Regions from separate parts of the Oceanobacillus sp. FSL W7-1304 genome, predicted to be linked through region 3. Evidence: riboswitches for the same ligand, from Rfam matches in the RefSeq annotation. Region 3 holds a riboswitch; each other region holds the start of a gene.
The links. A riboswitch is a leader RNA that binds a small molecule or an ion and turns the genes downstream of it on or off. The one in region 3 is predicted to bind thiamine pyrophosphate.

Region 1: linked by a shared signal. The riboswitch ahead of NYE61_RS18065 (3-oxoacyl-ACP reductase) and the one ahead of tenA (thiaminase II) in region 3 are both predicted to bind thiamine pyrophosphate.
Region 2: linked by a shared signal. The riboswitch ahead of NYE61_RS10505 (lipoate--protein ligase family protein) and the one ahead of tenA (thiaminase II) in region 3 are both predicted to bind thiamine pyrophosphate.
Region 4: linked by a shared signal. The riboswitch ahead of NYE61_RS20315 (thiamine phosphate synthase) and the one ahead of tenA (thiaminase II) in region 3 are both predicted to bind thiamine pyrophosphate.

Annotation. Positions count from the first base shown of each region.
Region 1 is NZ_CP150211.1:3,646,765-3,652,028, reverse strand. It holds gene NYE61_RS18095 (winged helix-turn-helix transcriptional regulator) at 1-192, shown strand, start outside; partial or broken gene NYE61_RS18090 (glucose-6-phosphate isomerase) at 297-485, opposite strand; partial or broken gene NYE61_RS18085 (transposase) at 485-2,029, shown strand; gene NYE61_RS18080 (hypothetical protein) at 2,022-2,231, shown strand; gene NYE61_RS18075 (hypothetical protein) at 2,256-2,393, shown strand; gene NYE61_RS18070 (DNA alkylation repair protein) at 2,561-2,806, shown strand; TPP riboswitch at 3,062-3,161, shown strand; gene NYE61_RS18065 (3-oxoacyl-ACP reductase) at 3,312-4,064, shown strand; gene NYE61_RS18060 (LLM class flavin-dependent oxidoreductase) at 4,146-5,264, shown strand, end outside.
Region 2 is NZ_CP150211.1:2,070,963-2,076,226, reverse strand. It holds gene lipA (lipoyl synthase) at 263-1,207, opposite strand; gene NYE61_RS10505 (lipoate--protein ligase family protein) at 1,200-1,988, opposite strand; TPP riboswitch at 2,264-2,367, opposite strand; gene trpA (tryptophan synthase subunit alpha) at 2,503-3,300, opposite strand; gene trpB (tryptophan synthase subunit beta) at 3,300-4,499, opposite strand; gene NYE61_RS10490 (phosphoribosylanthranilate isomerase) at 4,850-5,264, opposite strand, start outside.
Region 3 is NZ_CP150211.1:2,678,248-2,683,511, reverse strand. It holds gene NYE61_RS13660 (glycoside hydrolase family 18 protein) at 1-655, opposite strand, end outside; gene NYE61_RS13655 (isochorismatase family cysteine hydrolase) at 720-1,253, opposite strand; gene tadA (tRNA adenosine(34) deaminase TadA) at 1,342-1,800, shown strand; RNA gene ffs (signal recognition particle sRNA large type) at 1,867-2,132, shown strand; TPP riboswitch at 2,318-2,420, shown strand; gene tenA (thiaminase II) at 2,620-3,309, shown strand; gene dnaX (DNA polymerase III subunit gamma/tau) at 3,512-5,194, shown strand.
Region 4 is NZ_CP150211.1:4,136,213-4,141,476, forward strand. It holds gene NYE61_RS20295 (hypothetical protein) at 1-323, shown strand, start outside; gene NYE61_RS20300 (AbgT family transporter) at 348-1,862, shown strand; gene NYE61_RS20305 (4Fe-4S binding protein) at 1,960-2,199, shown strand; gene NYE61_RS20310 (hypothetical protein) at 2,692-2,829, opposite strand; TPP riboswitch at 3,015-3,124, shown strand; gene NYE61_RS20315 (thiamine phosphate synthase) at 3,263-3,859, shown strand; gene thiO (glycine oxidase ThiO) at 3,856-4,965, shown strand; gene thiS (sulfur carrier protein ThiS) at 4,978-5,181, shown strand; gene NYE61_RS20330 (thiazole synthase) at 5,178-5,264, shown strand, end outside.

The sequences.
Region 1 (5,264 bases), 970 kb from region 3:
TTACGCGAACTTGAAGATCATTTAATTGTACATCGTGAAGTTTACCCTGTAGTTCCACCGAAAGTTGAATATTCATTAACTGAGCATGGAAGAAAACTTTTACCGATTTTAGAGGCTATGTACGACTGGGGCAAAGATTACATTGAGAATGTATTGGAAAAGGAAACTGAGGATAAATCAGCTGTTAAGTAGAAAAAGGTTTCTTTTCATTCTGTAAGACAATAATAACTTACCACGGTTAGCCATTTTTAACCGTGGTAAGTTATTATTGTCTATATAAAGAGTAAAAACAACAACACAAATGTTTCATATTCTTCTGCGTCAGCAAGTTTTTTTAATACACCTTTTTCCTGATCAGTAGCGGTAAAAATACGTGTTCTTGCCTCTTCCTTTCCATATTTTTGTTCCAGATAGTTACAAAAGATACGGAAGGCTAAGGCAGGCTCTGTTGTTGTTCCTGATTTAGAAATAACATTAACCGATATACCGAAGTTTTGAGGACGATCTAATTGATGACAGGCAGTGACAACAAAAAGAAACATTATTGGCCAATGCCGGTCTGACAAATACCAACCAACCCATTCACGATTATTTAACGAAACTGGAACAGAAACTTGAAGCCAGAATGACGGAAGTGAACCAACGGATTGCGTCGGGGGAAAATGAACATATCAAAAAACATGGCGCAAATAATCGCTGGATACTTTCAAATTCACGGGAAACAGAAACCATCAACCACTCCTTTTTTGATGCGTTGAACTCTATTGACATTGGCAGTGTTCTGCACTATGCAAATCAACATTGTCAATTTATAGAGGCATTTGATCATATCTTGGGGCGTTATGCGAAACGAGCCAGGGATGATCGGGTTTTAATTGCTTGTCTGATTGCTTGGGGCACCAATATGGGGTTGGGGAGAATGGGTGAAATCTCCGACATCGGTTATCCCCTGCTTGCGGCTACATCTGAGAACTTTATACGATTGGAAACCTTAAAAGAAGCCAATGATCGCATCAGTAATGCTGTTCGAAGGCTGCCGATCTTTCACCACTTTGACATTAATGAGGTCATTCATTCGAGCAGTGACGGGCAGAAATTTGAAACGAGGATCCATACGATGCGCTCCCGTCATTCCCCCAAATATTTCGGCTTAAATAAGGGGATCGTTTCCTATACAGCGGTGGCCAATCATATTCCCATCAATGCCCGAGTCATTGGCGCAAATGAGCATAAAAGTCATTACGTGTTCGATATTTTATACAACAATACAACCGATATCCGACCGGATGTGCATTCCACCGACACCCATGGAACCAATGAAGTGAATTTCGCCATTCTTCACTCTTTTGATTATGATTTTGCACTCCGCTACAAGGATATCTATCGTACCGTGAGCAAGTCGTTATCCGGATTCAAACACCCGAGCCAATACGGGGATGTCCTCATCAAACCTGTTCGAAAAATCAATACGAAGCTGATTATTGAGGAATGGGACAATATCCAGCGTATTCTATTGTCACTTGCATTGAAATCTACAACACAGAGTATTATCATTGGGAAACTAAGTGCTTACGCCCGCAAAAACAAAACCATGCGGGCCTTGTGGGAGTACGATAACATCATCAAGAGTTTGTACCTTCTGAATTATATAGACTCCCCACCCCTACGTCAAAATGTGCAACGTACCCTGAATCGGGGTGAAAGTTATCATAAATTAAAGCGAGCCGTATCCTATGCGAACTTTGGTAAACTCCGTTTCAAAACAGAATAAGACCAACAAATTTGGGACGAATGCAGTCGTCTCATCGCCAATTGCATCATTTTTTACAATGCCAGTCTATTATCCAATATGCTAGAATACAGAGACAGGGAAGCCCTCAATTCAGATGTATTGAAACGCATTTCCCCCGTTGCATGGCAGCATATTAATTTTTACGGGCATTACGAATTTAACAAATATCCGGAATCAGTTAACATGGATGCCATTATCCAAGAGTTGGCTCAATTGGAGGTTATTCCGAATGAATAATTCATATCCATTCGAAGGAAAGGTGAGAATCAATGAAACCAGAACCAAATTGGCAGCCCGTTCTAAACCGCATATATTAGACGATGCCACAGTCAACCGTGTCATCCGATCCTACACGGAACAGCTTGAATTTGCGCCGATCTACGAAAGGCAACTCGTCAAGTGGCAACAGGAAACGGATTTATCGTCGGCGCAACTGTAGGAACTGCAACGGCTTCAAAATCAGGTGAGTGAATTGAAACAGGCCGTTACCGATATTTTAGACTTGGCCAATGAACTGAAAGAGGGAACCATTGAAAAAATGTTATCGAAAAGTGACTTTAACGTTTCATTCATCCTTATCGGCTATAGTGAAAGATACTAACAAGTTGTATATAAATATCCACCACACGTTGTTTTAGAAGCTCATTAACCAAAACAAAACTCCCAAACAAACAGTTTCCCGAATAATAAAAAGCAAATAGGCCACAATAAACATGAAAATCAGAAAATGACTGTCATCACTAAAAGACATATGGAGGTGCAATACGGATCAAGCCATACCGTTGTCCAAATTGCAAAACAAATAAATCCCGCTTTAATCTCATTGAGCAAATCGCAATACCTGTTAAACTAGACGCAAAAACTGGAGAATTACTGGAAAGTTATACAGATGAGAGTACGGAAATGTTCCATCAGATGTATAAGGGGCCAAAATACCGTATTCAATGTGGGATATGTGGTTTGATAGAGAATGAAAATACATTTGAACAGTTTGCTAAATATGCAGGTTTTTAATGTTTGTATGTGTGTCTGCTGCGACCCTAATGATTTTTTGTTGTTGAGAAAACATTTATTTGAACAAACCTTTTAAGGAACCTAAACTCTGTTAATTAATGATCGATTATAAATATGAATCCATTATGATCAAGAGTATAAATTGAATAAAAAAACAATCACGTTTTTATAGCAAAAAATCATAAAATTACGTTAACCATCCCTATTCCCTTGACATAAATTTCTAAAGATTATAACATATGGATATAACTTAATTATATGCACTAGGGGTGTTATTTAACTGAGATGAGTATTACTCAAACCCTTTGAACCTGAACTAGTTGAAACTAGCGTAGGAAAGTGTAAACTCTAAATACATACTTAAAGAACATTTATGCCTTATTCTTAATATGTAGTTATTTGTTTTTACGCAGCTTTCCTATGGGAAGGTTGCGTATTTTTTATTTTATCTATCATTTTTATGATGTAAGTTTCACGCTAAATTAATAGTATAGGAGTGGTTAGGATGATTAGAACAGTATTAGTAACAGGCAGCAGCAGAGGGTTAGGGGCAACTATTGCAAAGACATTGGCACAGCAAGGATTTCAAGTGGTTATCAACTACTATCAAAGCAAAGAAGCTGCTGAGAAGCTCGTTTCTGAGATTGGTGAAGAGAATGCTATTGCCATTCGGGCTGATGTAACAAATCGTAAAGAAGTAGATGAATTGATAAAAAAAGCAACGGAATATTTTGGCCAAATAGATGTTGTCGTCAATAATGCATTAATAGATTTCAAGTTTGATCCAACCAAACAAAAATCCTTCACAGAACTTACATGGGAAGATTATCAAAAACAACTGGATGGTACGTTAAAAGCAGCATTTAATGTCGTTCAAAGCGTCATCCCCCAATTTATTGAACGACAAAATGGAAGTATTATAAGCATTGGTACAAATTTATATCAAAATCCTGTTGTACCCTACCATGAATATACAACAGCAAAAGCTGGATTAATCGGTTTTACACGTAATATCGCTGCCGAATTAGGTGTATATGGCATAAAAGCGAATGTAGTTTCAGGTGGATTATTAAAAACAACTAACGCGAGTGCCGTTACAACACCAGAAGTATTCGATTTAATTGCTCAATCAACGCCATTGAAGAAAGTGACCACACCTCAAGATGTAGCCAATATGGTCGCTTATTTATCTTCAGAAAATGCTGACGGTATTACAGGGCAAAATTTCACAATAGACGGCGGTTTAACAATGAACTAATAGCTTAAAATACGATAGCTGATCCTTCAAAAACGGAATGTACAAGACAGTTAATAATGATGTATGTTGAGGTGTAAATAAATGACAAAAACGAAAGAAAGACAACTGCATTTAGGTGTTTTGCTGTATGGTTGCGGACACCATCAAGCTGCTTGGTTAATGCCTGACTCAAGCATTGAACATATTGGGGAGATTTCTTATTATCAATCTTTAGCACAGGTTGCGGAAAAAGGTTATTTTGATGCAGTATTTTTTGCTGATAATCAATCATTTCCGGCTAAACATGCCAGTGATATGCCAGCATTTTGGTTTGATCCAGTAGTCAATTTAACAGCTATTTCCCAAGTGACAAATCATGTTGGATTAGTTGCAACAATTTCAAGCACTTTTTCTAATCCTTTCACAGCTTCCCGGCAGCTCTTAAGCTTAGACCATATTACAAAAGGGCGTGTTGGCTGGAATCTCGTTACCTCCATGACTGATTTAGAGGCGTTGAATCATAGTATGGAAGAGCTGCCTCCTCGTGACAAACGTTATGAAAAGGCAGATGAATTCGCTGCTTTAATGAATAAGTTATTTATTTCATGGGATGATAATGCGTTTCTGCATCAGCGGGAAGAAAGAAAATTGATAAACCCATCAAACATTCAGCCTTTTCATCACGATGGTACGTATTTTAAAGTGCATGGCCCATCCACCACGCCAAAAAGTCCGCAAGGCAAGCCAGTATCCATGCAAGCGGGGGCATCTAAACAAGGCATTGCATTAGCCGCAAAATATGCCGATGCAGTCTATTCCGTGTCGTGGAACTTAAAGCAAGCAAAAAGTTTTCATAAAAAATTAGATGAACAAGTTAAACAAAGCGAAGACAGCAATAGACATATTAAAGTATTCCCAGGCCTAGTAACTTATGTAGGGCATACACGTGAAGAAGCTTTAGCCAAAAAAGCAGCTTTAGATGAGCAATTACCTATTGAAACAGCTTTAAAACAGTTGAGTTTCTTTATTCAGCAGGACTGTTCGAATTGGGAAATTGATAAAGCAGTCCCTCCATTACCTCCAGTAGAAGAATTTACTGGTCCAGTTGGACGTTACGAAACAATACTGGAAATTATCAATGATACCCAGCCTACAGTAAAAGAATTATTAGGTTATCTCAGTGCAGGCGGTGGACATCACACACTAATAGGAACACCCGAA
Region 2 (5,264 bases), 610 kb from region 3:
ACTATTAAGATATGCAGATATATTCACAATGCTTGTATAATAGTCTAATAAATTTATTTAAATGAAAATGCTGCACATGAAGTAGGTGTAGCTATAGTAAGAAAAGATAGTTTTAAAGTGGAGATAAAAGTTGCGATAGTATTTATTATTTCACTTTCCAAGAGAGGGGAGAGGATATTTGTTGGATGGAAGATCATGCTGTCGATAAATCCCCCTTAACCATTTTATAAGTGACCAGGGGGATTTATAAGTAGTCTGTTATTTAAAATTGAAAATCAACTTTTTTATTCTCTTGTGTTTCATAGCCTTTCATATACTTAATTCGTTTTTGTGCGGAAGATTGGCTTACTTGTTCATCCGCATGGTAAGAAGAGCGTACCAATGGTCCAGATTCACAATGCGAGAAGCCTTTTTCAAGTGCGATTTTTTTTAATTCTTCAAATTCATCTGGATGATAATATTTTTCAACATTTAAATGTTTTTTAGTTGGTTGTAAATACTGCCCAATTGTAACAATGTCCACATCATGTGCACGCAAGTCGTCCATTGCTTCAATGAGTTCTTCCTTTGTTTCTCCTAAACCAACCATAATACTGGATTTCGTAGGAATAGTTGGCGCAATTTCTTTCACACGTTGAAGCAGCTGTAGGGATCGGTCGTATCTTGCGATGGCTCGAACGCGTTTAGTTAATCGTCTAACGGTTTCAATATTATGATTGAATATATCTGGTTCACTATCCATAAGTGTATGTAAGCTTTCATAATCCCCTTTCATATCGGATGGCAGGACTTCAATTGTGCAGCCTGGATTCTGATGGCGGATTGCCCGTACAGTATTGGCAAAAACTGCTGCTCCTCCATCTTCTAGGTCATCACGCGCGACCGCTGTCACAACAACGTGTTTTAACCCCATAATGGAAACGGAATCAGCAACTCGCTTTGGTTCGCCTAAATCAAGCCCACTTGGAAGACCTGTTTTAACCGCGCAAAATCGGCATCCTCGTGTACACGTATCACCTAGAATCATAAATGTTGCTGTCTTACGCTCACTCCAGCATTCATAAATATTTGGGCATTTTGCTTCTTCACATACTGTGTTTAATCGCTTATCGCGCATTAAATGCTTCAATTTTTTATAGGATTCATTTGTATTGATTTTTGTTTTTAGCCATTCTGGTTTACGAATATATTCTGCCTGTTTAGCCAATGCTAGCACGCTCCTTATTTGAGTTAATATTCCATGCTCTCGTTTCATATTTTGAATGTGCTAATTGCTGCACTTCTTCCCATTGGGTTTCTGTTAATTGCAAAGGGTGGAGTTCTAGATCTAATCCTTTTTTGAATCCTTCTTTGAATGCCTGTGTTAACATGTCATAATGATGTTCTCGATTCGTTAATTGATTAATTGTAACCGCTTTTTTGGAAAATGCGGCTCGACTTCGTTCCCGTATCCGTCCGGAAGAAAACAGGAATAAATCAAAAAGCATCTCCGTATCCATACTCATTGGAATCGAACCGTGTTGCATGAGGACACCCTTTTTCCTTGTTTGCGCATTTCCGGAAAGCTTTTTGCCGTCTACAACCATTTCGTAGAAGGCTGGTTTCTCAAAACATATTGCTGTTCTCCCTCTGGCGCTATCTCTGTCTAAAATGGCATATTCAGCTGGAATACCTAAGTTAAGATACCCTTCAAACACCCCTTTAGATAGTACGTGGTATGCTTCTTGAACGGATACAGGAATATCTGGATCATTCTCAGAAATAACAAGGCTATACGTTAGCTCATCGTCATGAAGGACTGCACTGCCACCAGTTAAACGACGAACAAATTGGCACCTGTGTCGTTCTATTGCATCGAAATCAATTTTGTTGTCAACCTTTTGAAAGTAGCCGACAGATAAACTTGGTGCTTTCCAGCCATAAAATCGTAATGTCGGCGGGATTTTACCTTCATGATGCCAGTTGATTAAGCACTCATCAAACGCCATATTCCACGAAGCATCTTGGAAGCCGGTATCGATAAAAGCCCAATGTTTCTTCAATGTAGACACCTCCGATGAAAAATTACTTTTTTGAGAGCTGCTAGCTACTGCGCCGATGATGTTAAAGACCTAGTGGTATTTCCCTGACCTCATGACGCAAACACCGTATTTCCTTTTACTAAGTTCATGCAGCGCTAACAGGACTACGCTTTTGCTAAAAAAAGACTGCATCAAATAGAATGCAGTCTTTGATAAATTTATCCAGCGATAACATATCCGATCCATTGTCGACTGCACATTCCCCACGCTAGTATTATCTAATTCGGGTTCAAAGGGTCAGGCGCGAAACGTCTTTCTCAGCAAAGCAGCTCCCCTAGTGCGTATTTATTTATTTGTTTATTCGAATTACATGCTAAGCTTACTGCTAATTGTGATAATTGTAAAGATAAATGCAACAATTAGCGTTAAGAATTTTTAAATTAGTACGCGTTCACATAGAAGCTATCTGGACATGTGTGTTTTACCGAACTTTTTGCCCGTTTGATTGAATACTTCCATTTATTAATTGCTGGATGTCCTTTAATTTTCCTTCGTGTAAAAGCTGGACAATTTTACTCCCAACAATGACACCATCACATGCTTTGGAAAGCTGTTGTGCCTGCTCAGCATTTGATACACCGAACCCTGCTAGGACAGGGATAGAGCTGTTTTTCTTGAGCAATTTCAAATAATCATGCACTTTCGTATCGTGTGTTTCACGTTCCCCAGTTGTTCCTTTCACAGCAACAGCATACAGAAATCCTTCTGAACGTTTTGCTAATTCTATTAAGCGTTCCTCTGAACTTGTCATTGCTGCAAGGCGAATAAAAGCAATGTTTTGTTCTTGCAGAGAACTAGCAATGATTCCTTCCTCTTCCATCGGGATGTCAGGTATAATGACGCCATCAACTCCCGCTTGTAAGCAATCTTTGGCGAATCGATCAATTCCGTAGGCTAGAATTGGGTTTAAATAAGTCATGATAACTATTGGAATTGAACGTCTATCTTTAAAGGTTGTTAGTTTATCGATAACCGTTGCTAAGGTTGTGCCATGTTTTAATGCACGTATACCGGCCTCTTGAATTATTGGTCCATCTGCTACTGGGTCGGAGAATGGGATACCAACTTCAATTGCTGCAGCCCCACAATTTTGTAAGAAATAAATCGTTTCTTCTAAGCGATCGAGCCCGCCGTCGCCTGCCATCATATAAGGAACGAAGAGTTTCTCATTCACCCTCGCCTTATCTTGAATTGCTTTTTCTAATTTTGCTTTACCCATTATATGTTCCCTCCAATCCGATCTTTCACCTGTTCGACATCTTTATCCCCACGCCCTGATAAGCAAACGACGATGGTCTCGTCTTGCGGCATTTCTATTGCAAGCTTCATTGCATATGCAATTGCATGTGCGCTTTCCAATGCAGGAATAATTCCTTCAGTTTTGGATAGAAATTGGAAAGCTTCAAGTGCTTCATCATCTGTAATGGATGTGTACTTTACCCGATTTATTTCATGCAAATGGCTATGCTCAGGACCTACTCCAGGATAGTCAAGACCAGCAGAGATGGAGAATGCTTCCTCGATTAACCCTTCCTTATCTTGTAGTAAGTAAGTTAATGTTCCATGTAATACACCGACATCGCCACCGGTTAAAGTTGCAGCATGCTGATTTGTATCAAGACCAGCACCACCAGCTTCTACACCGAATAGCTTTACATCTTTATCCTCGATAAATGGGTGGAACATTCCCATTGCATTACTACCACCACCGACGCAAGCAATGATTGCATCTGCTAGTTTACCAGTTTGATCGAGGATTTGTTTTTTTGTCTCTTTCCCGATAATAGATTGAAGATCACGTACGATTTTAGGAAATGGATGCGGACCAACAACGGATCCGATAATATAGTGGGTATCATCAACATGATTAACCCAATAACGCAATGCTTCATTAACCGCATCCTTCAGCGTTCCGCTACCTTGTGAGACTCCACGTACTTCAGCTCCTAACAGTTCCATTCGAAATACATTCAGCTTTTGTCGACGAATATCTTCTTCACCCATAAAGACAACACATTCTAATCCGAGTAATGCACAAACAGTTGCCGTTGCGACACCATGCTGGCCTGCACCTGTTTCAGCAACTACTTTTTTCTTTCCCATTCTTAATGTTAGTAATGCTTGCCCAATCGTATTATTAATTTTATGTGCACCTGTGTGATTTAAGTCTTCTCGTTTTAGATAGATGTTAGCACCACCAAGTGATTTGGTAAGTTGCTCGGCGTAATATAATGGTGTTTCCCGCCCAACATATTGCTTCAAATAGTAGTTTAACTCCTGGATAAATTCTGGATCGTTCATTGCTTTCTCATAGGCTTCTTCTAATTCAATGACGGCTGGCATTAATAACTCGGGGACAAATTTCCCTCCAAATTGTCCATACTTACCTGCTTTGTTTGGCATTGTATAAATTGACATATATTACACCTCGTTTATCATTTATAAAAGTTTAGTTAACTATAAATCACTGTACAAAAACCGCTCTCTAATATTATGACATCATCTCAACGCGCTAAAGCACCATCCTCAAGTATTAAGACACCATACCGCGCGCTAAAGCACCATCCTCAAGTATTAAGACACCATGCCGCGTGCTAAAGCACCATCCTCAAGTATTAAGACACCATACCGCGCGCTAAAGCACCATCCTCAAGTATTAAGACACCATGCCGCGTGCTAAAGCACCATCCTTAAGTATTAAGACACCACCTCCGCCCGCAAAAGAACCAACCTCTTATTTTATAGCACCATACCGGCTTGCAAAGGAACTAACGCTCCACCCACTCATTCAATTTAGCATTTCTTATAAATTGCTCTATTTTATTAAGGTCTTTTTCTTTATTTGTTTCCACACCACTGGATACATCAACGGCAGCTGGCCTGACAGTGTTTATTGCTCTTGTAACATTCTCCGGAGTAAGTCCGCCAGCTAGCATGATTTTTGCCCGGTTGATGGATAGCTGATCAGCTAAACTCCAATCGAAGGCAATGCCGCTTCCGCCTCTCCATGAATCTAGTAAATAATAGTCGCATGGATAAGAGCGAATGGCAGGTAGTGTTTCTTTATTAACCGGAAATGCTTTAATAATTTCATACGGCAGCTGCTCCGCTACCTCTGGAGGTTCGTCTCCATGTAATTGAATGGTATCTAAGCCAACTGTTTGAGCGGTCTCCTTCATTGTC
Region 3 (5,264 bases):
GAAATTCAAAGTCAAAGTGGATATCGGTAAATCCTTGTGTCTGCGCTGTGTTCACAATGTTATCCAATAGCGTATTTTGAACCGCTTGTACGGTTAAAATGATATGACCAAGCTCATCACTAAACCCAGGTCCTTCCAAATTTGTCACAACCATTGCCATTGCTGTATCTGTGTTTGCGGCAATCTCCTGTAGATTCCCGATGGGTGGTGAAGTCAATGAACCATCGCGATTGACTCGATAGCTAAATAATGCAAGGAAAGTTAGATAAGGAGAATTTTTAGCAGCAGCATTTTCCAAGGTTTCAGAAACCGTATCACCAAAGGGTTCAATATAAGCATACGATGTAATCGCGCGCTTAGCACGAGGCGGGATGTAAATCCGCAAGCCAATAGGAAGTGTCATCTCTGGTGAAATATTATTAATCGTTGCTAGTTCCTGATAGGTCATCCCAAATCGGTTGGCAATGGAATAAAGGCTATCACCTTGTTGAACAAAGTAAAACTGACCAAAAATGGGGATGACCAGTGCTTGCCCGATGACGAGATCATTTGGAGCATCTAGTTCATTGGCATTCGTAATGGCGACAGCAGTTGTATTATATGTATTAGCGATTGAAGTTAATGTTTCCCCTTCTGTAACAACATGAATTTGCAAGAGAACTTCCTCCTTCAAAACAGTTTCTCATTTCAACTTATGTGAAGGAGGTCAGCTATATGACTTAAAGTGGGTCGATATTTGCCTTCATTACAGAACGGATTAAATATAATGCATAATCATTGTTCTCCTTTGCTTCGGATGCCATGCAATTTGCAGGAACGTGCATTCCAAATTGGTACATATACGCATCCTTGGCAGTAAAAAGAATGCAAATGTCTCCGGCAATACCAGCCATTAGGAGATGGCTTCGTTTTAAATCTGTAAGCAAAGATTGCAGTGGCGTCTGGAAAAAGGCAGAATGCTGTGGTTTAATAAGAAAGTAATCATCTTCCTCTGGTGCGAGTGCCTCAATAATTTCCTTGCTTCTATCATTTTTACAGTTTTCAATAATTTTATGAAAGTCTGCTTGCCATAATCCGTAATGGTCATTAACATAAATAGTAGGTAGATTTTTTTCTTTGGCGAATTTCTTCAGCTTAATGAGGTTCGGGAGGATTGCTTTCGTATTTCGATATAAATCATCACCGCCATCAAAGTCAAAATCGTTGATAATATCGACAAATAGTACAGCAGTGTTATTTAATGATGTATCCATTTATGAGTCTCCTTTATTCGGTATGACTACTTAACAGTATTTCCTCTTTTGGATTGATTCAAACTTTAAAACAAAGTGTTGTGATAATATGAGTGATGTAAAATTTATGGAAGCGGCAATTGAAGAAGCCCAAAAAGCTTTAACATTAAATGAGGTTCCAATTGGTGCGGTTATCGTATATAACGATGAAATCATTGCAAGGGGCTATAACTTGCGAGAATCCTCGCAAACGACGCTTTCCCATGCTGAGCTTGTTGCCATTCAAGAGGCAAATGAAAAGATTGGAAGCTGGCGACTAGAGGATTGTACGCTCTACGTTACATTGGAGCCATGTCCGATGTGTGCAGGCGCTATTGTCCAATCGCGAATTAAACGTGTTGTATATGGAGCAACTGATCCGAAGGCAGGATGTGCGGGCACATTAATGAATTTATTGAATGAACCTCGCTTTAATCATCAGGTTGAATTAACGGCAGGTGTTTTACAAACAGAGTGTGCTGCATTACTAACGGATTTTTTCCGAGCACTTCGAAAAAGAAAAAAATAGTCGGTAACCGGGCGCATCCGCTTTTGATGTTGCATTTTGTCGATAATTTCGCTATAATGGTAAATACCGTGCTAGGTGGGGAGGTAGCGGTGCCCTGTACTCGCAATCCGCTATAGCGAGGCTGAATTCCCACTCTAGGTGTGGCGATTTTATGGTCTGCCTTAAGGGAGTGGTGTTGACGCCCGGGTCCTACGCAACAGGAACCCATGAACCCTGTCAGGTCCGGAAGGAAGCAGCAGTAAGTGGAATTTTCTGTGTGCCGTGGGGAAGCCTAGGCCGAGCCATGAACTTAAGTAACGCATAGGGTCGTCACATCGAAAGTGGGTGCACGGCTACATAATGCAATCAAACACTCTTTTAAACGCTATAAAGCATTTGAAAGAGTGTTTTTAAATTCACCTAGAAAAAATCTTTCTAAGCTGCATGCCATATGGATAAGAGTTGGATGTTGGGATTTTTTTCGTACGAATTATTTTACTTTTATGAAAAAATGGAATAAGATAGAAATAGAATATAAAAAATCCACTAGGGGTGCCATTTGGCTGAGACAAGATTCATTTCTTGATCCCTTTGAACCTGAACTGGCTAGTACCAGCGTAGGGAAGTGGAGCTGGTGACGTATACATAATTCTGTAACTGTATATAAAACCACTCCATTTCGGGGTGGTTTTTTTGTTCTTCATTCTAAATTTATAGAAAGGAGATGTTTTGATGGATATTATTGCAAAAATAAGAGAAGACTAGCCGTTTATTTTTAATATTACCAATGAAGCTGTAGTAGAAGTAGGCTATTAAACAAAATTAGGGGAGGAATTTTCTATGCGTTTTTCAGAGTTATTGCGAGAGGCTACGAAAGAGAGTTGGAAATTAAGTCTAAATCATCCGTTTGTACAGGGTATTGTAAGTGGTGATTTGCCACTGGAAACATTCAAAAATTATATTCTGCAGGATATCTATTATTTGAAGCATTACGGCAAGGTGCATGCTTTTGCGGCTGCACATTCAGATGATTTTCATGTTGCTGCTAAGCTGGCAGAAAAAGCAAAGAAAACAGCAGAAGCAGAGCTAACAGTGCATAAGGAGCATGCAGGGATTTTAAAGATTACCAATGCAGAAATTGAGAATTTTAAACCTGCACCAACTGCCTATGCTTATACATCGCATTTGTACCGTGCATCGTTGTCCGGAAGTTTAGCTCAAATTGTAGCTGCAATGCTACCATGTTACTGGTTATATGCTGATATTGGTTTGACTTACAAGGACGCAAAACCGAAAGAAGAAATTTACCAAAATTGGCTGAACACGTATGGTAGTGAGTGGTTCCAAGAGTCCACACAGGAAATGATTGACCTGCTCGATGGATTAGCGGAAAAGGCAAGTGAAACAGAAAAAGAGAAAATCAAAGAGCAGTTTATTCTTGCGAAAGAATATGAGCTCGCATTTTGGGAGATGTCCTATACGTTTGAAACATGGCTTTCGGAAAAAGCAACGAATCCGGCATCTGTTTAAAATTATAAAAACCAGGGTGGCTGATGATATGCCATCCTGGTTTCTTAGTCCCATAGAACAAACAAATCTTCTACACCTATAACGAAATGTGACAGTAACTCCAGATGAATGTTACAAAAAATATATTTAACCCTGTTTTGGTTCACATTCACCCCTAAAATCGGGTATAATTAGAAATAGATCATAGAGGGGAATCTGTATTATGAGCTATCAAGCTTTATATCGCGTTTGGCGTCCAAGAACTTTTGAGGATGTCGTAGGACAAACACATATTACGAGAACACTGCAGAATGCGATTGTACAAGATAAATTTTCGCATGCTTATTTATTCTCTGGGCCAAGAGGAACAGGGAAAACAAGTGCTGCCAAGATTTTTGCCCAAACAATTAACTGTGAGCATGCACCAGTCAAAGAACCATGTAATGAATGTGATGCATGTCGTGGCATTTTGGATGGCTCGATTTCAGATGTTATTGAAATTGATGCTGCATCCAATACGAGTGTCGATGATATTCGTGAAATCCGAGACAAGGTAAAGTATGCTTCAAGCGCAGTACCATATAAAGTGTACATCATTGATGAGGTACACATGATTTCAATTAATGCATTCAACGCATTACTAAAAACGTTAGAAGAACCACCAAAGCATGTCGTCTTTATTTTGGCAACGACCGAGCCACATAAAATTCCATTAACGATTATTTCTAGGTGTCAGCGATTCGATTTTAAACCGATATCCAATCAGGCAATTGTAGATCGTATGCAAACGATTATGGAAGCAGAGAATATTTCTGTTTCGAAAGAGGCATTGGATACTGTTGCATTAGCAGCAGAAGGTGGAATGCGTGATGCGTTAAGTATTCTGGATCAAGCAATTTCCTATAGTGAGGACCAGGTAGAACTCGATGATGTGTTGGCTGTTACTGGTGGTGTTTCCCAGAAAGTGCTCACCGATATCGTAAAGGCCATGCATGAAAAAGATGTGGAACAGGCGTTACAGCTATTGGATGATTTGATCCAACGGGGGAAAGATCCTGGACGCTTTGTATATGATCTGATTTATTTTATGCGTGATCTATTGCTTTTCAAAAGTGCTCCATCGCTAGAAGGATTGTTGGAAAGAGCAAGAGTGGATGATAACTTCCTTGCACTTTCTGATTCTGTATCAACCTCATGGATTCAGAATGCAATTATCCAACTGAATCAGTGCCAACAAGAGATCAAGTGGACGAATAGTCCAAAGGTATTTATCGAAATAGCGATACTCACGATTACCAATCGTTATCATGCCGGGGAGCAGGCGACAGCTGATGTTGATTCAGAAGCAGTAACAAAACTGATGAGCAAAATGTCACAATTGGAAAAAGAGCTTACCAATCTGAAGCAGCAGCCTGCACAGCCTGTCCAAGCACCAGCTGCATCTGAGAAGAGAAGGCAACCTGCGAGAGGATCGAAAAATAGCTATAAAATCCCGTTTGAGCGAATTCGTGATGTGCTTGGAAAAGCAGAAAAGCCTGCATTAAAGCAAGTACAATCACAGTGGGCCAACTTTTTAAGTAAGCTAAAGCAAGTGAATGCACCTGCACATGCAACGATACAGGATAGTAAACCTGCAGCTGCATCCGCAGATTCACTCGTTGTCGCATTTAAATATGAAATCCACTGCTCCTTATTTTTAGATAATCGGGAGACAGTTGAATCCGTACTTACGAGTGTGATGGATAAGCAATTAACGATTATCCCAATTCCAGATAATGATTGGACACAGCTCCGTACGGAATATATAAGCAAACAAGATAAGCCTAAAGATGAAGAACAAGGAGATCCACTAGTGGATGAAGCTAGGAAGCTCTTTGGAGATGAATTACTGGAAATACATGATTAGGAAACAAAAGCGTAAGCGCCCGGTTAGCGACGTACGGACTGATCCGTAGGAGATAAAGGAAACATGCCCC
Region 4 (5,264 bases), 1.5 Mb from region 3:
ACCAGTCAATCACAAAAAAGAATGCAGATAATGAAACAATTGCATTTAAAACGATGGAGTTAGATGAGGAATGGCAAGAAAAAATTAGACACAGTGGTGTAAGTCCAAGTATCGTTTCAAAGATAAGAGCTTATTCAAGAAAATATAATCGATATGAATTTACAGCTAGTGATGTGGCCAGGTGGCTGAAAAGCACAGAAAGAAATGGGAGAAGGATTGTCAGCCTGCTAGAAAAGGCTGCAATTACAGAGCAATGTGGAGAGGTGCAATCAAATGTACGAGGCAGGCCCAAAAAAGTATTTCGTTTTTGTGCATTGAAATAAGAGAAAATAGAAGGGATGGATTTGATGGCAAGAGGACAAAAAAGGTTTGGCATGCAAAGTTTTTTGAACGGAATTGAAAGAGTGGGGAATAAATTACCGGATCCATTTATGTTGTTTGTCATTCTTGCAGGTATCGTTATCGTATTATCATGGGTAATCTCACTATTTAATGTCACGTTCACATTACCAGGTGAGTCTGAGGTGCTCGCTATAAAAAGCTTGATCTCAGCTGAAGGGCTGCAATATATTTTAACATCGATGCTGGACAATTTTGTTGGTTTTACACCATTAGGGATTGTTTTAGCGATGATGCTGGGAATTGGCCTGGCTGATAAGGTAGGGCTTTTAGAGACTGGAATAAAGAGTACGATTCTAAAGGCACCAAAATCATTGGTTACATATGCAGTGGTTTTCACTGGTATTTTGGGGAATATCGCATCTGATGCTGCGTTTGTTATTATTCCACCACTGGCTGCAATGGTTTTCTATAATATTGGCAGACACCCTCTCGCAGGACTTGCTGCAGGATTTGCTGGTGTGGGCTCCGGTTTTACAGCTAATTTAATGATTACTGGCACGGATGCATTGCTATCTGGAATTTCAACGGAAGCGATTCGTACTGTAAATCCAGATCTCTATGTAACACCTGTTGATAATTGGTATTTTATGTTGACATGTGTGTTTATTTTAACTTTTGTTGGCGGATTTGTTACGGAAAAGATAGTAGAGCCACGCTTAGGTACCTATGCAGGTGGAGCAGCCAAAGAAGTAAAGGGAACAACTTCCTTGGAAATAAAGGGATTGCGTAATGCTGTGCTTGCGGGTGTTGCATATGTTGCATTAATTGTTACAGTAATTCTTATTCCTAGTTCCCCACTGACGAATGAGGAAGGCGGAATCATCCCTTCACCATTTTTATCTGGAATTGTGCCATTAATTTTGTTTTTGTTTATTCTAGTTGGTACGGTCTATGGGGTAACAGTAAAAAAGATTAAAAGCTCGAAGGATATCGGGACCTATATGGGAAATGCAATAAAAGACATGTCCGGATTTATCGTACTCGTATTTGCGGCAGCTCAATTTATCTCCTATTTCGAATGGACAAACATGGGAGCTTGGATTGCTATTAGTGGAGCGAACATGCTGGAATCCATTGGTTTAACAGGAATTGCTGTTATATTAGGGTTTGTTATTTTAACAACACTATTGAACTTGTTTATATTTAGTGGATCTGCACAATGGGCGTTAGAAGCACCTATTTTTATACCGATGTTTTACTTTTTAGGATACAGTCCAGCATTTGTTCAAGCGGCATATCGAATTGCAGACTCATCCACAAACGTAATCACACCGATGAACCCGTATTTGATTATCGTGCTTGGATTTATGAAGGAGTATGATAAGAAAGCAGGAATTGGTACATTGATTGCATTAATGTTACCATATACGATTTTCTTTTTGATTACATTTACGATTCTTCTGTTAATTTTCTTCTACTTTGGAATTCCGTTTGGCCCAGGAGTAAGTGTTTATGTATAATGTTGTCGGAATTTCGAGTCAAATGGTTTACTTCAAGACGTTTAAGCATTATCATTTAATAGAGAGAAAGTGATGTATGTAAGGAGGTAAATCATAAATGGCTTTTGTAATATTGGATCCATGTGGACCGGAAAAGGCAGCAGAATGTGTGAGTGTCTGTCCGGTTGATTGTATAGAAGAGGGACCAGATCAATTTTATATTGATCCTGACATTTGCATTGACTGTGGTGCGTGCAAAGCAGTTTGTCCTGTTTCAGCGATCGAGGAGGAATACGATTTGACTCCTGATCAAGAAGTATTTTTAGAAAAGGCGGAAGAATTCTTCGCGAATAGATAGATTTATTGGATAGTAGACGAAATGTTCTAGAAGAAACGTCTATTTGTTCAACTAGCAGTGCTGTTAGATTGGCAGTGCTAAAAATATGCATTATAAATAGTCAACCCTGCTATTCACAGTAAAGAGTCACGAAGTGTATCCAGCTGGGTTGACATTTGTATTTAGTGGGAAAAAATCGGGTAGCAATATGCGAGGTTTGTACTGTATTACAGTTGCGTTTAGAAGATTGAATCTCATTAAGCTTCCTGGTATACCTATTTCGCGCTCATGCTTATTGCTTTTCCCAAAGAAGATTGTTATCTACTCTAATAATGTTTACTGCGTCTATAACCTCATGATGCCAGGTGTTATTCTTTTCTTTTATCGATGTGATATCCCAGCCCGCTTCAGTTTGTTATTCGATGTCTGATCCAACAGTTTTAACTAAAGAAGTAAGCATTTTTTCCATACAATTTAACTGTTCTGGACGCATCAATTGCGGAAGGTTATAGCTTACTTTTCATTTTTAACTTCTTCTGCCAAATTACTAGCAATCCACCGCTTTGCTGTCGTTTCATCAATTTCATATACTTTGCCTGCTCGCAGCAATTCACCATGATATGCTGTCTGTACGTTCATTTTTACTTTCATTATTTAAGACCTCTTTCTATTTTTTCTAGTTTTAGTATACATGAAAATGGTATTTTTTTGGTTCGAAAATAAAAAAGCTGTGTGAAATCTAGCCTACAACTCGTCTTTAAACTGTATTATTTGAAAAATCCAGACTTTGCAAATTTTTCTATTTGTGGTAAAGTAATGATAAGTAAATACGTAGCGTTATTCACTAGGGGAACCCTTGATAAGGGCTGAGAAAAAAGTAGTTACTTTGAAACCCTCAAAACCTGAACAGGCTAGCACCTGCGTAGGAATGTGGCAAGGGCAAATTGTATTGTTAGTTTCATTATACAAATACGATACCACTTTCTGTGTGCAGGAAAGTGGTTTTTTTGTGTGCATAAAAGCTGTAATTGCATTATTAGGTAATGATTCTTGATGAAACCTGAAAGAAAGGGGCGGGAGTTTGATGAAGCTAATTGCTGTAACCGCAGATAGCATGACTGTTGAAAAGCTAACAGATACCATTATTGACATCATCGACGAGATTGATTTTCTCCAAATTCGTGAAAAGTCAAAAACAGCCCGTGAAATTTTGCAGCTACTAGATTATCTGCAAATGAATGGGGTTGATAAAGAAAAAGTAATTCTAAATAATCGGCTTGATATCGTACTGCTTAGTGACATCCCAAATCTTCACCTGCCAGAACATGGCTTACCAGTAAAAACAGTGAAGAAGCAATATCCGCATCTAAGAGTTGGTTGCAGTGTACATTCATTCGAAAAAGCGAAAGAAGCTGAAGCGGATGGGGCGGATTATATAATATTTGGTCATTGTTTTGAGACAAGCAGTAAAAGGGGAATACCTCCAAATGGAATTTTGCCAATTGAACGAATGAAAAGAGAAATTCACATCCCAGTTTATGGTATCGGAGGAATTTCATTAGAAGAGGTGCCGTTAATGAAACAGACAAAAGCAGATGGAATTGCAATCATGTCCGGTATTTTCCATGCCGATGCACCAAACGTGATGATAAAAAAATATAGGGAGGCAATTTCAAAGTGAAACAGCATTATGAAGTAGTCGTAATTGGTGGTGGTATTATTGGTTGTTCGATTGCCTACTACTTAGCGAAAGAAAAGGTTGATGTTGCGTTATTTGAAAAAGGACAAATTGGTTTGATGACTACAAGTGCTGCGGCTGGTATGCTCGGTGCTCATTCTGAAAGCAATGGCGAGGATACAATATTTTCGTTTGCCAGATCGAGTCAACAAGCATATCTCAGGTTGAAGGATGAGCTTTATCAATTAAGCGGCATTGATATTGGATACAAAGAAGGTGGAATATTAAAGCTTGTATTTTCAGATACAGATAAGCATCAGCTTACTCCGCTTCTGAAGCAACCAACTGCAGAATGGTTGGATAAAGAAGAAGTAAAGAAAAGGGAGCCATTGATTGCTCCAAATATATTAGGAGCAGCATATATAAAGGATGATGTGAGTGTTATACCAGATCAAACCTGTGAAAGCTTTGCTAAAAGTGCTCGATCCCTTGGTGCATCCATTATGGAAAGCAACGGTGTTTATCAAGTGGAAAAGAAAGATGGCAACTATCTTGTCCGAACAATGCATGGTGATGTCGAAGCAAATTATGTTGTCTTTGCTACAGGTGTATATGGTAATGGGCTATTTAGGCAAATTGGATTAGATGAAGAGCTCATACCAATTAAAGGTGAAAGTTTAATCGTTCATAGTGAACAGCATGTATTAGAGTATACCCTATTTCATGAAAGCTGTTATATCGTTCCTAGAAATAATGGAAAGCTTGTTATTGGTGCAACCATGATCAAGAAGGATTGGAGTGATACTGTAAGCCTTGAAGGAATCAAGTTTTTAATTGAAAAGGCAAAAGCCATGATTCCATCTGCAATCGAATGGAAAATCGATCACGTTCAGGCAGGATTGCGACCAGGCACGTTTGATGGCAACCCATTTATCGGAAGGCATCCAGAGGAAGAAAGAATACTCATTGCTTGTGGGCATTACCGAAATGGAATTTTACTTGCTCCAGCAACAGGGGAAATGATTCGTGATTTTGTTGTTGGAAAAGACATAAATAACGGATGGATGCAGACATTTCGTGTAGATCGTCGTCAAAGCATAGTAGTTTAGGAGGTGATAAAAATGAAATTTCAGCTGAATGGGAAACAGGTGGAACTTCCAGAGGTAGTGGATTCAGTCGGAGAGTTGCTGGCACACTATCAATTACAATCTCGGATTGCTGTCGTAGAGGTAAATAAGGAAATTGTTATGAAGGAAGAATACGAAACAAAAAGGCTTTTCAATGGGGATATCGTAGAAATTATTCATTTTGTAGGAGGCGGATGATTATGTTAACCATTGCTAATCGTACTTTCCAATCTCGTTTATTATTAGGCACAGGGAAGTACCCATCATTTGAGGTTCAAAAA